Regions from separate parts of the Kitasatospora sp. NPDC004723 genome, predicted to be linked through region 2. Evidence: predicted binding sites of a transcription regulator. Region 2 holds the regulator's gene; the other holds the start of a gene.

Region 1 (7,246 bases), on a different contig from region 2:
GAGCGGCACGGCCAGCCCGTCGCCCGGCCGGTAGCCGGCCGCGATCAGCCGGGCCACCTCCCGGTACGGCTCCTTCGACTGCGCGTGCGAGCCCGCGTAGCGCACCAGGGACTGCTTCGGCAGGGCCGTCACCCCGGCCACCGCCACCACGCCGACCGCGAGCAGCAGGCCGGCCGCCCGCACCTCCGGCGGGGTCCGGCCGGGCCGGGCCGCCGCGGTCACCGCCGCGTAGCCCGCGCCTATCCCGCAGCCGGCCAGCGCGGCCCAGGCGGGCACCGTGAACAGCAGGTACCGGTCGAGGAAGTACGAGGTCGGGCCGAACGAGAAGGCCCAGACCGCCAGCACCGGCAGCACCGCGAGCAGCAGCAGCCGCAGCGCCGGACCGCGCCGCCCGGGCAGCGCCAGGGCCAGCAGCGCCAGCACCAGGAAGACGTGGAAGACCCGGGCCGAGCCGAACAGCGGCTCGCCGAAGTGCCACAGCTGGTCCAGGGTCGGCCGGCCGAGCCAGCCCAGCTGGCGCTCGGACTGCCGGCGGCCCAGCAGCGCCACCGGCAGCACCGCCGCCACCAGGGCGGCGAGCACCAGCACGAGCCCCGCGAGCAGCCTCCGCCGCGCCGGTCCACGGGTCCGCCACAGGTACGGAGCGACCAGCGCGGCCTGACCGGCCAGGGCACTCAGCGAGACCAGGTGCGCCGCGCCGGCCACCGCCATCGCCAGGCCGTACGGCGCCCACCGGCCCAGTGTCGGCCGTTCCAGGGCGCGCAGCAGGAACCAGCTCGCCGCCGCGACGGCACAGGTCACCAGCGCGTACGAGCGGGCCTCCTGGGCGTACCGGGAGATCAGCGGGACCATCGCGAAGAGCAGCCCGGCGCAGACGCCCGCGACCCGGCCGCCGAACAGCCGCTCGGCGGTCAGCGCGGTGAACGCGGCCGCGCCCGCCATCGCCAGGACGGAGGGCAGCCGCAGCGAGATCTCGGAGTCGCCGAACAGTGTCGTCCAGCAGTGCAGCAGGACGTAGTAGGCGCCGTTGCTGGCGTCCACGTGCTGCAGCATCCGCAGCAGGTCGCCCAGCGTCCGGGTGGCCGAGACCCAGCTCGCCACCTCGTCCCGCCACAGTGCCGGCGTCCCCAGCCGGTAGGCGCCCACCGTCAGCATGACCAGCGCGGGGGCCAGCCACACGAACGGTCCGGCCGTCTTCCGTGCGAGACGGAGGACGGGGCCCCGGTTCCACCGGTCACCCGACGCCATCTGCCGCTCCCGTCCTCTTCCCCCGCCGGAGGGGCCCCGGACCCCGTCGGTCCGAGGGTCCGTTCCCCCAGGCTAACCGCGCCCCGATCGGCCGGGCGGACGGCCCCCGTCCCACCTGACCCACCGTCGGCCGCTCCGCCCGCCCGCTCCGTGCCGCCCACCCCCGCGCCCCCGATCCGCTAGGCTGTCTGCGGTCGTCCCCGCCTCAGTAGCTCAGGGGATAGAGCACGGCTCTCCTAAAGCCGGTGTCGCAGGTTCGAATCCTGCCTGGGGCACAGCGCCGGTCACGGCGGATGACGTGAATGCGGGCCCCCTCGGTTGCGATCGAGGGGGCCCGCGGCGTTTTCCGGGGTGAGGGGGTGTCAGCGCAGCAGGCCGTCCGGGTGGTCGGCGGTTTTCTCCGGGCTGGGCTCCGGCGTGGGATCCGGGGAAGGATCCGGGGTGCGGCCGGCGGGGGTCCGGGGCCGGTGGGTGGGGGAGACGAGCACGCGTTGGACGCGGGGGCGGGTGCGCCGGTTCACCCGGCGGAAGTCGCGGGCCAGCGCACCGGGGCGGGCGAGTTCGACGAGGACGGTGACGCTGCCGAGGACGATGCCGGCGGCCAGCCAGCCGCCCAGGACGTCGCTGGGCCAGTGGACGCCCAGGAAGACCCGGGAGGCGCCGATCCCCAGGACGGTCAGCGCGGCGATCGAGCAGGCGGTGATCCGCGCGGCCCGGCCCGCCCGGGGCCAGAGCAGGCCGACCAGGACGGCGCAGGCGATCGCCGAGGCCATCGCGTGACCGGAGGGGAGGGCCGGGCCGCCGGCGTGCGCGACCGGGTCGGAGAAGGTGGGGCGGTGGCGGCCGAGGGAGAGCTTCAGCACCCACTGGCCGCCCCAGCCGGCCAGGGTCTGGGCCGCGACCCAGCCGCCCAGCGTCCGGGCGCCGATCAGCCAGAGCCACAGGGCGGCCGCGCCGAGCACCGAGCGCATGGTGACCGTTCCGCCGATGTCGGAGAACAGCTGGACCGAGGCGGTCCACGCGGTGTGATCGGCCGCGAAGCGGTGCAGGCGGTCGACCGGTTCGCGGTCGAGCCGGGAGAGCGGGCTCCAGCCGGTCTGCACCAGGGCCGCCAGGACGGCGAACAGCGCGGCGCAGCAGACCGCGAGTGCCGCGTGCCGGAGCAGGTGGCGATCACGCGGGGTGATGGAAGGCGAGCTGTTGGTCAGGTGCATGGCTGACACCTTCCCAGCCGCCCACGCCGATCGTGCGCCGCGACGATAGCGATTTGGCATCTTTTGTGCGGAGGACCTGCGTGCGCCGGGGTGTGGGTGCGTCCCGCGCGGGAACGCGCTCGCGGCCCGCGGGGTTGTGGGGAGGGAGGGTGTGCGCGGGGGTGCGCCGAGGGGGCCGGAGGAACACATCCGGTTGCCGATCCGTCACCCTCGGTCCGCATCGCGGGTGAAATCGGGCAGGATACTGCATCGCCGGAAGAAGTCTGAGCGACTTGGGAATGTTGTCCGGATTCTGTTCGTTGGATCGTTACGTGTGAGGCCCTCGGGGCCCGCACATCTTGCCCTCTCCGGGCAGGCAGCCAGACCGCGGCAACACCAGCAAAGGGAGCAAGCATGGCCACCCGTGCCGTCGTTCGCGACAGGGCCGACCGGACTCGCGCGGCCCGCCCGACCAACCTTGAGGCCGACCGTGACCTGGTCGGCATGTACCTCGACGAGATCGCCAGGACGCCCCTGCTCGATGCCGCCGAGGAGGTCGAGCTCTCCCTGCGGATCGAGGCCGGCGTGTACGCCCAGCACCTGCTGGACGAGGGCGGGCTTCCCGAGGGTGTGCGGCGCGAGGAGCTGGAGGCGATAGCCGAGGACGCCGAGCGCGCCAAGGACGTCTTCATCCGGTCCAACCTCCGCCTCGTGGTCGCGGTGGCGCGGCGCTACCCGCGCAGCGGCCTGCCGCTGCTCGACCTGATCCAGGAGGGCAACGCGGGCCTGGTCCGCGCGGTGGAGAAGTTCGACTACGCCAAGGGCTTCAAGTTCTCCACCTACGCGACCTGGTGGATCCGTCAGGCGATCACCCGGTCGATCGCGGACCAGTCGCGCACCATCCGGCTGCCCGTCCACCTGGTCGAGGAACTCGGCCGGATCCGCCGGGTGCAGCGGGAGAAGTCGAAGGAGCTGGGCCGGGAGGCCGAGCCCGCCGAGATCGCGGCCGAGCTGGACACCACCGAGGCCCGGATCAAGGACGTGCTGGACTGGGCGAGGGACCCGGTCAGCCTGAACATGTCGGTGGACGACGAGGGCGAGACCCAGTTCGGCGACCTGGTCGAGGACACCGGGGCGACGTCCCCGGAGGACGCCGTGATGGTCATGCTCCGCCGTGAGGAGCTGGACGGCCTGATCGGACGGCTGGACGACCGGACGGCCTCGATCATCCGGTCGCGGTACGGCATGGAGGACGGCCGCGAGCGCACCCTGACCGAGGTGGGCAAGCAGCACGGGCTGACCCGTGAGCGGATCCGCCAGATCGAGAAGCACGCGCTGGCCGAGCTGAAGAAGATCGCCGACCACGCGGGCTTCGAGGCGGCGTGACGCGGGGGCGTGGGCCCCGGGCGTGTCCGGGGGGTGACGACGGCCGGCGGGCCCGGTGCGGAAGCGGTCCGCACCGGGCCCGCCGTCGTGCCGGTGGCGTTCTAGGCTGGTGACGGCGGGGCTGGTGAGGGCGGGCGGGAACGTCGGCGGGGGAGGATCGGGAGCTGTGGAGGCGAAGGTGGCGGAAGAGCAGGCGGTCGACGGGCAGGCGGCCGAGAGGAAGTCTGCCGAGAAGAAGCCGGCCGAGCGGGCGGCGGCGAAGGCCCGGCTGGTCTTCGGCGATCCGCTGGAGCGGCAGTCCCGGGACGACACCGACACGGGCTGGGGCGACCGCCCGGGAGCGGGGGAGAGCGGTGGGCGGGGACTGGACTGGTACCTGAGCCAGCGCCCGCCGCACCACGGCGACTGACGGCCCTGCCCCGCCGGGCCTCAGCCGGCCCGGGTGACCAGGGCGTCGCGGATCTCGGTGAGCAGTGCCACCTCCTTGACCTCGGCCTCGGTCTGGACCTCGGCCAGGGTCTTGCGCTTGGCGGTGAACCTGGTCATCGGCAGGATCAGGAAGAAGTAGACGACGGCCGCGGTGATCAGGAACTGGAGGGCCGCGCTCAGCACGCTGCCCCAGAGGATGAGGATCCCGGACGTGACCTCGCCGGTGTCGGACAGCTCGCAGGGTCCCTTGAGGCAGGAGCTGTAGGACGCGAGGTCCTTGGCTCCGAACGCGCCGACGATCGGGTTGATCACGCCCTTGACGAAGGCGTTGACGATGTTGGTGAACGCCGCGCCGATGACCACGGCGACGGCCAGTTCGACGACGTTTCCGCGCAGTAGGAATTCCTTGAAGCCTTTCATGCCGCGTGAACGACGGAGCCGTTCGACGGTCACGGGTGACTTTCTCCCCCCTCCGCCGGACAACCCGTTCGGCCCACCGGGGGCGGTGCTCCCGGTGCGGGCGGCCCCGCCAGGACCGGGCCGAGGGTGAGCACGGCCGCCGCCGCGAACAGCAGCACGGCCAGGACGGGGGCGCGGTAGCGCAGCAGCTGCCGCAGTCGGCAGCGCGGGCCCGCACGGCCCCCGATCGGCGGGAACGACGGCACCGGCTGCCGGGGCGGCACGCTCGGCGCGGGCAACGGCGGGATCGGCAGCGGACGGGGGGACAGGACGGGCGAACCAGTGCGCACGGGCACCTCCGGGGTCGGTTTCGGGTTCCGTTGACCGCCACTGTGGGCCGCCCGCGCCGCCGCCGGAAGCGGCTTTTCCCGGCCTGTGGAAAACCCGGGGCTGTGGACAAAAACCTTCACTCCGACGAGTGAACCGACCGCCCCCGGAAACGACGGACGGCCCGCCGCGCCCGCTTGGAAGCGGGAACGGCGGGCCGTCCGGAAAGCTGGTGCCGGTGCCCGGCCGAAGCTCAGCCGGCCGCCGGAGCGGGGCTCGCGGCGGGGGCCGACGGCTTCGACGAGGACGAGCCCGAAGAGCCCGACGAGGACGAGGCGGCCGACGTCGACGAGGAGGACGAGGCCCCGCCCACCGAGCTGCTGGAGGACGAGCGGCTGTCGGTCCGGTAGAAGCCGGAGCCCTTGAAGACCACGCCCACCGCGGAGAAGACCTTGCGGAGCCGCCCCTGGCAGTCGGGGCACGTGGTCAGCGGCTCGTCGGTGAACTTCTGCACCGCCTCCAGGCCGTTGCCGCACTCGGTGCACTGGTACTGGTACGTGGGCACTTGTCTTCCTCCTGGCACTCTCGCCTGATGAGTGCTAACGATGGTCAATGATGCGGCATTCCGGTGGATCAGTCCAGCGACTCGAATGTGAGATGAGTCGGGCCACCGGTCCGATCCGGCCGTTCCGCTCAGCCCTCGGCCGCGCCCACCAGCCGCCCGCGGGCGCCCCGATCCCCGGAGTCCGCGACCACCGGGCCGCGCGCGGCCCGCGGAACCAGCAGCCCCCGCAAGGTCACCAGCGCGATCAGGCCCAGCCCGGCGCCGGCCACCGGCACCAGGAAGCCGATCGAGGGCCCGTGCGCGTCGATCAGCTGCCCGGCCGCCGTCGCGCCGGTCGCCAGACCCAGGCCGATGGCGCCGGTCAGCCAGGTGAAGGCCTCGGTCTTGGCGCCGTCCTCGACCAGCGTCTCGACCAGGGTGTAGCCGCTGATCAGGGTGGGCGCGATGGCCAGGCCGCAGACCAGCCCGGCGATCGAGAGCGCGACCAGGCCGGGCATCGCCCACAGGGTCGAGCAGCCCAGCACCAGCAGGCCGTAGCTGATGATCATCCGCTGCTGGACGGGGCGCCGCCAGGCGATCACGCCGTACAGCACGCCGGCCACCATCGAGCCGCCGGCGAAGATGCCGTACACGGTGCCGGCGGCGCCGTGCTGCCCGACCGAGTCGGCGAAGGCGTTCACCGAGACCTGCAGACCGCCGAAGACGGTGCCCACGCCGAGGAAGGCCCCGGCCAGCAGCCGGACGCCGGGCGAGGCGAGCGCGGAGGCCTGCCGGACGCCCGGCTCGCGCACCACCCGGGCGGGCGCGGTGCGCCGCTGGGCGGCGAAGGCCAGGCCGCCGGCCAGGGTCAGCGCGGCCTCGGCGACCAGCCCGGTCGCGGGGTTGACCGAGGTGGCGACGGCGGCGGCCAGGATCGGGCCGATCACGAAGGTGAACTCGTCGGTCACCGACTCGAAGGCGAAGGCGGTGCTCACCTTGGCGGCGGAGGTGGCCGGGGCGCCCTCGGCGGAGAAGGTGGCGATCCAGCGGGCGCGGACCATGGCGCCGATCTGCGGGACGCTCGCCCCGGCGGGGGCGGCGGCCAGGAAGAGGCTCCAGGCCGGCGCGTGCCCCAGCGCGAGCGCGATCAGTGCGCCGACCGAGACCGCGTGCACCAGGACGGCCGGGACGAGCACCGCGGCCTGGCCGTACCGGTCGGCGAGCCGGCCGGTCTGCGGGCCGATCAGCGCCTGGGCGACGGCGGCCACCGCCGCGACGGTGCTGGCGGTGCCGTACGAGCCGTGGGTGTCCTTGACCAGCAGCAGGATGCCCATGCTGAGCATCGCGTAGGGCAGCCGCGCGACGAACGCGGGGGCCAGGAAGGTCCAGGCGCCGGGCGTGCGCAGCAGCGCCCCGTAGCCCACGCGGGCGGGCGCGGCGACCGCGGTCGCGGCCTCGGCGGCGGTGGTCTCCGCGGGAGCGGTGGCCAGGGCGGGCTGGACGTCCTCGACGTCCTCGACCGTTCGGCGCGCCGTCACGGTCGGTCCTTCCTGCTGCCTGGTAGCGCGGCAGGGCATGGTGTGGCCCCGACGGCGCCGAGAGTCGTCCTCTCGCGCGTCGACCGGGGTAGATACCGGGCCGGTCCGGCGGTGGGCCGGGGCCGGGCCGCGGCCGCCGAGCGGTCGCGCCAACTCTGCTTCAGACAGATGTTGGGGATTCG
Region 2 (7,246 bases):
GGTCGACGGTCACCCGCAGCCGGTCCAGGTCGACGTCGATCTCCTCGTCCTCGCCGGACGCCTTGTGGCCGGCGGGCAGGATCCGCAGCTCGCCCTCGTCCAGCACCGCCAGCCGGGTGCCGTCGCCGCTCACCGCGAACGCGTCCAGGCCGTCCACCAGCTGCTCGGCCCGGCGCTTGCGGAGGTCGAAGCGCTCCAGGGTGGGCCGCGGGCGCTCGTCGTCCAGCGAGGCGGCCTCGTCGCCCAGCTCGCCGACCAGCGGGACGCGGGTCCACAGCACCCCGTCCTTGGCGGCCCGCAGGGTGCCGAACCGGCCGCCCTCGACCGGGAACGGCACGATCCGGTCGGCGATGCCCTCCAGGTCGACCCGGGTCACCGGCGGCGCGTCGGCCCCGCCCTCCTCGCCGTCCGCTCGCTTGCCCTTGGGCTCGTCGTCCTCGCCGCCGACGGTCCGCCCGGCCCGGCTCGGCCCGAACGGGGACGGCGTGTCGGCGGCCAGCGTGATCAGGTACGGGCGGCAGCCGTTGGGGAACGACAGGTCGAAGACGTGCGAGTCGTACACCGGGTCGAAGTTGCGCACCGAGAGGAAGGCCAGGTGCCGGCCGTCCGCGGTGAAGGCCGGCGAGTAGTCGACGAATCGCTGCGGGGTCGCCTCGCAGACCGTCCGGGTGGCCAGGTCGGCCAGCACGATCTGACGCAGCGACCACGGCCCGAGGGTCGGCTGCGACCAGGCCAGCCAGGCCGAGTCCGGGCTGAACGCCAGCCCGCCGACCTCGCCGTCGGTGCTGTGCGCCAGCTCGTGCACGGAGCCGTCGGCCAGCGAGACCAGCAGCACCCGGCCGTCGTGCGCGCCGACCGCCAGCCGCTTGCCGTCCGGCGAGACCACCAGCGCGCGGACCCGCCCCAGCTCCCCGGCGGCCAGCCGGCGGCGCTCGGCGCCGAGCGCCTCGGGCGCGTACTCGATCGCGTCCTCGCCCCCGGCGTCGGTCACCCAGACCACGCCCTGCGCGGCGTCCTCGCCCGCCGCGCCCGGCACCACCCGGGCCAGCCGCCCGCGCACGCCCGGTGTCTCGTCCAGCACCCGGGCCGGTCCCTCCCGGTGGGCCAGCCAGTGCACGGTGCCGCGCACCACCACCGCGCCCGCCCGGCCGGTGCGGTCCGGGGCGGCGCCCTCCAGCCAGTACGCGGCGGACACCGGGCGGGGCCGGCGGCCGGCGCGCGGGCCGGCCGGCCGGACGTCGAGGCGGCGCGGCTCGGCGCCCGCCAGGTCGTCCAGCAGCCACAGCTCGCCGGCGGCGTGCCAGACCACCCGGGCGCCGTCGGTGGCGGCGTCGCGGGCGTAGAAGCCCTCCGGGGAACTGCCGTGGCGGCGCAGGTCGGAGCCGTCCGGGAGGCTGGAGTACGGCGCGCCGACGCCCTCGTGGTCGGAGAGGAACGCGATGCGCTCCCCGACCCACAGCGGCGACTCGATGTTGCCGTCCAGCTCCTCGTGGACCCGCTCGAAGCGCTCGGTGCCGATCCACAGCTTGCCGGCCCGCCCGCCCCGGTACCGCTTCCACCAGGCCGGCTCCACGCCGAACGCCGAGACCAGCAGCGCCCGGTCACCGCCCGGCTCGAAGGCCAGCCCGCCGACCGGGCCGTACGGCAGCCGCACCGGCTCGCCGCCGTCCAGCGGCACGGCGTGCGCCCAGGTGCGGCGCAGCGAGGCCTGCCCGGCGGCGGTGGTGGCGATCGGCCGGCCGTCCGCCGTCCAGCCGCGCAGCTGGGTCTGCGCGTCTCCCCAGTGGGTGAGCCGGCGGGACGGGCCGCCGTCCACCGGCGCGAGGTGCACCTCGGGGGCGCCGTCCCGGGTCGAGGTGAAGGCGACGTACCGGCCGTCCGGGGAGAAGCGGGGGCGGCGGACCGGGACGTGATCGGCCGTCAGCCGCCAGGCCCGGCCGCCGTCCAGCGGGGCGAGCCACACGTCGTTCTCGGCCACGAAGGTGATCAGGTCGCCGTGCAGGTGCGGATAGCGCAGATAGGCGCCCACGGGAGTGCTCTCGGGTTCGCTCACACCCGTCACCCTAGGCACCCGGCCGCGCCGCGCGCCCGGACTTTACCGACCCCGAACCCCCGCGGGGGACGCGCCCCTACGACCAGCGGCCGGTGCGGCCCAGCAGCAGCGCGCCGGCCGCCACCCCCGCGGTGGAGGTGCGCAGCACCGAGGGGCCGAGCCGGTACGGCTTGGCGCCGTGCTCGGCGAAGGCGGCCAGTTCCTCCGGGGAGACGCCACCCTCCGGGCCGACCACCAGCACCAGGTCCCCGCCGTCCGGCAGCGCGGCCCCGGCCAGCGGCTCGGCGCCCTCCTCGTGCAGCACGGCCGCGAACGCGGCTCCGGCCAGCACCGGGGCCAGCTGCCGGGTGGTCATCGGCTCGCGGACCTCGGGGAAGCGCAGCCGGCGCGACTGCTTGCCGGCCTCCCGCGCGGTGGCCCGCCACTTGGCGAGCGCCTTGGCGCCGCGCTCGCCCTTCCACTGGGTGATGCAGCGCGAGGCCGCCCAGGGGATCACCACGTCCACGCCGACCTCGGTCATGGTCTCCACGGCCAGCTCGCCCCGGTCGCCCTTGGGCAGCGCCTGGACGACCACGATCCGCGGTGCCGGCTCCGGCTCACGGCGCACGGCCGTCACCGTCACATCGACCGCGTCCTTGCCGTGCACCGCCGCGACGGTGCCGTCCACGCCCAGGCCCAGACCGTCCGCCAGGGTGACCGCCTCGCCCGGCTCCAGCCGCTTCACCGCGGCCGCGTGCCGGCCCTCCGGCCCGTCCAGCCGCACCGGCGCGCCGGGCGCGGCGGCGGCGATCCGCTCGGTCTCGACGACGAACACGGGCGCGGTCATGCGGGGAACCTCCGGGGTGGGAACGGGAACGGGGACGCAAAAGGGGTGCCGAGGAAGCCTCGGCACCCCCGCGCGGGACGGCTACCGGCCGTTGAAGGCGTCCTTCAGCCGGGAGAACAGCCCCTGCTGCCCGGGCGCGAACTGGCCGGACGGCCGCTCCTCGCCGCGCAGCACCGCCAGGCGGCGCAGCAGGTCCTCCTGCTCGGCGTCGAGCTTGGTGGGCGTCTGCACCTCGACGTGCACTATCAGGTCGCCCCGGCCGCCGCCGCGCAGGTGGGTGATGCCCCGGCCGTGCAGCGGGATGGACTGGCCGGACTGGGTACCGGGCCGGATGTCGACCTCCTCCACCCCGTCCAGCGTCTGCAGCGGCACCTGGGTGCCGAGCGAGGCCGCCGTCATCGGGATGGTGACGGTGCAGTGCAGGTCGTCGCCGCGCCGCTGGAACACCGCGTGGGTGGTCTCGGCGATCTCGACGTACAGGTCGCCGGCCGGGCCGCCGCCGGGGCCGACCTCGCCCTCGCCGGCCAGCTGGATCCGGGTGCCGTTGTCGACACCGGCGGGGATCTTGACGGTCAGGGTGCGGCGGGCGCGGACCCGGCCGTCGCCGGCGCACTCCGGGCACGGGGTCGGCACGACGGTGCCGAAGCCCTGGCACTGCGGGCAGGGCCGGGAGGTCATGACCTGGCCCAGGAAGGACCGGGTGACCTGGGAGACCTCGCCCTTGCCGCGGCACATGTCGCAGGTCTGCGCGGAGGTGCCGGGGGCCGCGCCCTCGCCGCTGCAGGTGGTGCAGGTGACGGCGGTGTCGACCTGGAGTTCCTTGGTGGTGCCGAAGGCGGCCTCCTCCAGGGTGATCTCCAGGCGGATCATGGCGTCCTGGCCGCGCCGGGTGCGCGAGCGCGGGCCGCGCTGGCCGGAGGCGGCGCCGAAGAAGGCGTCCATGATGTCGGAGAAGCCGAAGCCGGCCGCCCCCGCGCCGAAGCCGCCCGCCCCGCCGCCGCCGTTGGGCGAGAGCGGGTCGCCGCCGAGGTCGTAGACCTGGCGCTTCTGCGGGTCGGAGAGCACCTCGTAGGCGGCGTTGATCTCCTTGAACCGCTCCTGCGTCTTCGGGTCCGGGTTGACGTCCGGGTGCAGTTCGCGCGCCAGGCGCCGGAACGCCTTCTTGATCTCGTCCTGCCCCGCATCCCGTCGGACGCCGAGTACCGCGTAGTAGTCCGTGGCCACCAAATGCTCCGCTTGTTCCGCCTGTAAGAGTGCTTGCGACTGCGGGGCGCGCCATGTGGATGACGCGCGCCCGTTCCTACGACTCGGCCAGGATCTGGCCCACGTACCGTGCCACCGCTCGCACCGCCCCCATTGTGCCCGGATAGTCCATCCGAGTCGGACCGATCACACCCAGTTTGGCCACGCTTTCGTCGCCCGAACCGTAACCGACCGAGACGACCGACGTGGAATTCAGCCCCTCGTAGGCGATCTCGCGGCCGATCCGGACCGTCATCCCGGCGTCCGCGGTCTCACCCAGGAGGCGGAGCAGGACGACCTGCTCCTCCAGTGCCTCCAGCACCGGCTGGATGGTGAGCGGGAAGTCATGGCCGAAACGGGTCAGGTTGGCCGTGCCGGCCAGCATGATCCGCTCCTCGCTCTGCTCGGCGAGCGTCTCGAAGAGCGTCGCCAGCACGGTCGTCACGGTCGGCCGGTCGGCCGCCTCGAACAGCGCCGGCAGCTCGTCCAGCAGCCCGGGGACGTCCGGGAGGCGCTGGCCGGCGGCCCCCGCGTTGACCCGGGCCCGCAGATCCGCCAGCAGCGTCTCGCCGACCGTGCCCGGGCAGTCCACCAGCCGCTGCTCGACCCGGCCGGTGTTGGTGATCAGCACCAGCATCACCTTGGCCGGGGCCAGCGCGACCAGCTCGATGTGCCGCACCGTGGAGCGGCTCAGCGAGGGGTACTGCACCACCGCGACCTGCCGGGTCAGCTGGGCCAGCAGCCGCACCGTGCGGGCGACCACGTCGTCGAGGTCCACCGCGCCGTCCAGGAAGTGCCGGATCGCCCGCCGCTCGGGCGCGCTCATCGGCTTGACCTCGGCCAGCTTGTCGACGAACAGCCGGTAGCCCTTGTCGGTGGGGATCCGCCCGGCGCTGGTGTGCGGCTGGTGGATGTACCCCTCCTCCTCCAGCGCCGCCATGTCGTTGCGGACGGTGGCCGGGGAGACCCCGAGGTTGTGCCGGTCCACCAGGGCCTTGGAGCCGACCGGCTCCTCCGTCCCCACGTAGTCCTGGACGATCGCGCGAAGCACCGCGAGCTTGCGGTCGTCGAGCTGGCGGACCTCACCGGCCATGGGGCACGCACCTCCGTCTTCACGCGTTGTCCGTTGTGACACGCCGTTGTGGCATGTGTCCGCATTTCGAGCTGTCCGGTCCGGCCCCGCGGGGCCCCGGCCTTGGCACTCTGAACGCCCGAGTGCCAGATCCGTACCTGCCAGTGTAAGGCCCGGGTCCGACGGCAGGAACGGCCCGGCCGGAGTGATCCTGCCCGCAGTCCGCGGCGCGCGGATGATGCCGCGGGCCCGCCCGGGTGGCAGCATCGAAAGCGGACGGCGAACGGAGGAACAGCGATGTCGACCTCGGGCCAGCACACCCGTTTCGCCCCCGACCGCGGCCTGACCGGCCGGATGGTGGGGACGATGTTCCTGATCGGACTGCTGTACGTCGGCTTCACCGGGCTGCTCATCGCCCTGCTGCGCGGCGCCTGGCCGATCATCGTCCTGATCTCCGGCGGCCTTTTCGTCGCCCAGTTCTGGTTCAGCGACAAGATCACCGAACGGGCCATGGGCGCCCATCCGGTCACCCCGGAGCAGTACCCGCAGCTGCACGGCGCCGTCGACCGGCTCTGCGCGCTCGCCGACATGCCCAAACCGCGGGTCGCCGTCGCCCGCAACGACATGCCGAACGCCTTCGCCACCGGCCGCAACCCGCAGAACGCGGTGGTCTGCGTCACCACCGGCCTGCTGCGCCGGCTGGAGCCGGAGGAACTGGAGGGCGTGCTCGCCCACGAGCTGTCGCACGTCGCCCACCGGGACGTCGCCGTGATGACGGTGGCCGGCTTCCTCGGCGTCCTGGCCGGCGCGATGACCAGGATCGCCATGTACGGCGGCTTCATGGGCGGCGGGCGCAACAGCAACGACCCCAACGCCGCGATCGTCGCGCTGGTCGTCCCGCTGGCGTCGATCGCCGTCTACGCGATCAGCTTCCTGCTGACCCGGATGCTCTCCCGCTACCGGGAGCTGGCCGCCGACCGGGCCGCCGCCCAGCTCACCGGGCGGCCCAGCGCGCTGGCCTCGGCGCTCACCAAGGTGACCGGCCAGATCGCCGCCATCCCGACCAAGGACCTGCGCCAGGCGCAGGCCTACAACGCCTTCTACTTCGCCCCCGCGCTGAGCGCCCGTGAGGCCGCCACCCAGCTGTTCTCCACCCACCCGACGCTGGAGCAGCGGCTGGCCCAGCTCGCGAAGATCTCCGCACAGCTCGGCCGCTGACCCGTTGACCCTCCCTCCGGAAGGACCGCCGTGGGAATCCTGGACGCGCTGTTCGGCCGCACCAAGCCCGTCAAGCCCGACCTCGACCAGCTGTTCGGGGTGCCGTCCGCCGCGCTGACCCTGGAGGCCGCGGCGGGCTTCCGGCCCACCGGGCTCGGGTCGGTCTGCTTCGCCTCGGTCGAGGGCGGGGCCTTCGACGAGGTCGAACGCCAGGTCCGGGCGCTGCTGGACGCCGACACCGAGCGCGGCGGCGTCCCCGTCGAGGCGTCCAAGGACGACTACGGCTACTCCTGGCTGCTCGCCCGGCACACCTCCGAGGAGCTGCCCGACCTGGTCAACGACCTGCACGCGGTCAACAGCGAGCTGGAGGCGAACGGCTTCGGGCCGCAGCTGCTCTGCTCGCTGGTCGGCTTCCGCGACGCCGCGGGGCGCCGGCCGCTGGCCCTGGTCTACCTGTACAAGCGCGGTACCTTCTACCCCTTCGCGCCGCTGCCCGGCCGCGGGGAGAAGCGCGACAGCCCGCTGGAGCTGGAGGTCAACGCGATGCTCGGCAACGACCTGCGGCTGGAGAAGGACCTCACCCGCTGGTTCCCGGTCTGGGGCGCGCCGGGCCTGTGAGCGCGGGGGCGTGGACGCCGGGGCGCGGGGCGTGGATGCCGGGGCGCGGGCCCGGCGCGCGGGCCGGAAATCCGGTGGCCGCCGCTCCCCCGCTCGCCTAGGGTCCGACCATGATCGACTGGAGTGCGCTCGAAACCGCCGCCCCGACCCCCGACACCCTCGCCGCCGTGAGCGCCGCCCTGCGGTCCGCCGACCCGCACGTGCGCGACACCCTCGC

The links. Region 2 encodes HrcA, which represses chaperone genes, less so after heat shock. Its sites were predicted from a motif close to TTNGCACTCNGNNNNNCNGAGTGCNAA; they were not measured.
Region 1: the regulator HrcA is predicted to act here: its motif matches at 5,559-5,585, upstream of ABZW10_RS26760 (FmdB family zinc ribbon protein).

What each region holds. Positions count from the first base shown of each region.
Region 1 covers NZ_JBEXJT010000033.1:69,602-76,847, reverse strand. Annotated here, with positions in the region: gene ABZW10_RS26795 (glycosyltransferase family 39 protein) at 1-1,179, opposite strand, end outside; tRNA gene ABZW10_RS26790 (tRNA-Arg) at 1,451-1,523, shown strand; gene ABZW10_RS26785 (phosphatase PAP2 family protein) at 1,611-2,462, opposite strand; gene ABZW10_RS26780 (sigma-70 family RNA polymerase sigma factor) at 2,856-3,827, shown strand; gene ABZW10_RS26775 (hypothetical protein) at 4,006-4,236, shown strand; gene mscL (large conductance mechanosensitive channel protein MscL) at 4,257-4,676, opposite strand; gene ABZW10_RS26765 (hypothetical protein) at 4,706-5,005, opposite strand; gene ABZW10_RS26760 (FmdB family zinc ribbon protein) at 5,236-5,547, opposite strand; gene ABZW10_RS26755 (MFS transporter) at 5,676-6,950, opposite strand.
Region 2 covers NZ_JBEXJT010000067.1:14,680-21,925, forward strand. Annotated here, with positions in the region: gene ABZW10_RS36270 (PDZ domain-containing protein) at 1-2,053, opposite strand, end outside; gene ABZW10_RS36275 (16S rRNA (uracil(1498)-N(3))-methyltransferase) at 2,130-2,879, opposite strand; gene dnaJ (molecular chaperone DnaJ) at 2,961-4,103, opposite strand; gene hrcA (heat-inducible transcriptional repressor HrcA) at 4,180-5,214, opposite strand; gene htpX (zinc metalloprotease HtpX) at 5,491-6,411, shown strand; gene ABZW10_RS36295 (hypothetical protein) at 6,442-7,029, shown strand; gene ABZW10_RS36300 (DUF2785 domain-containing protein) at 7,140-7,246, shown strand, end outside.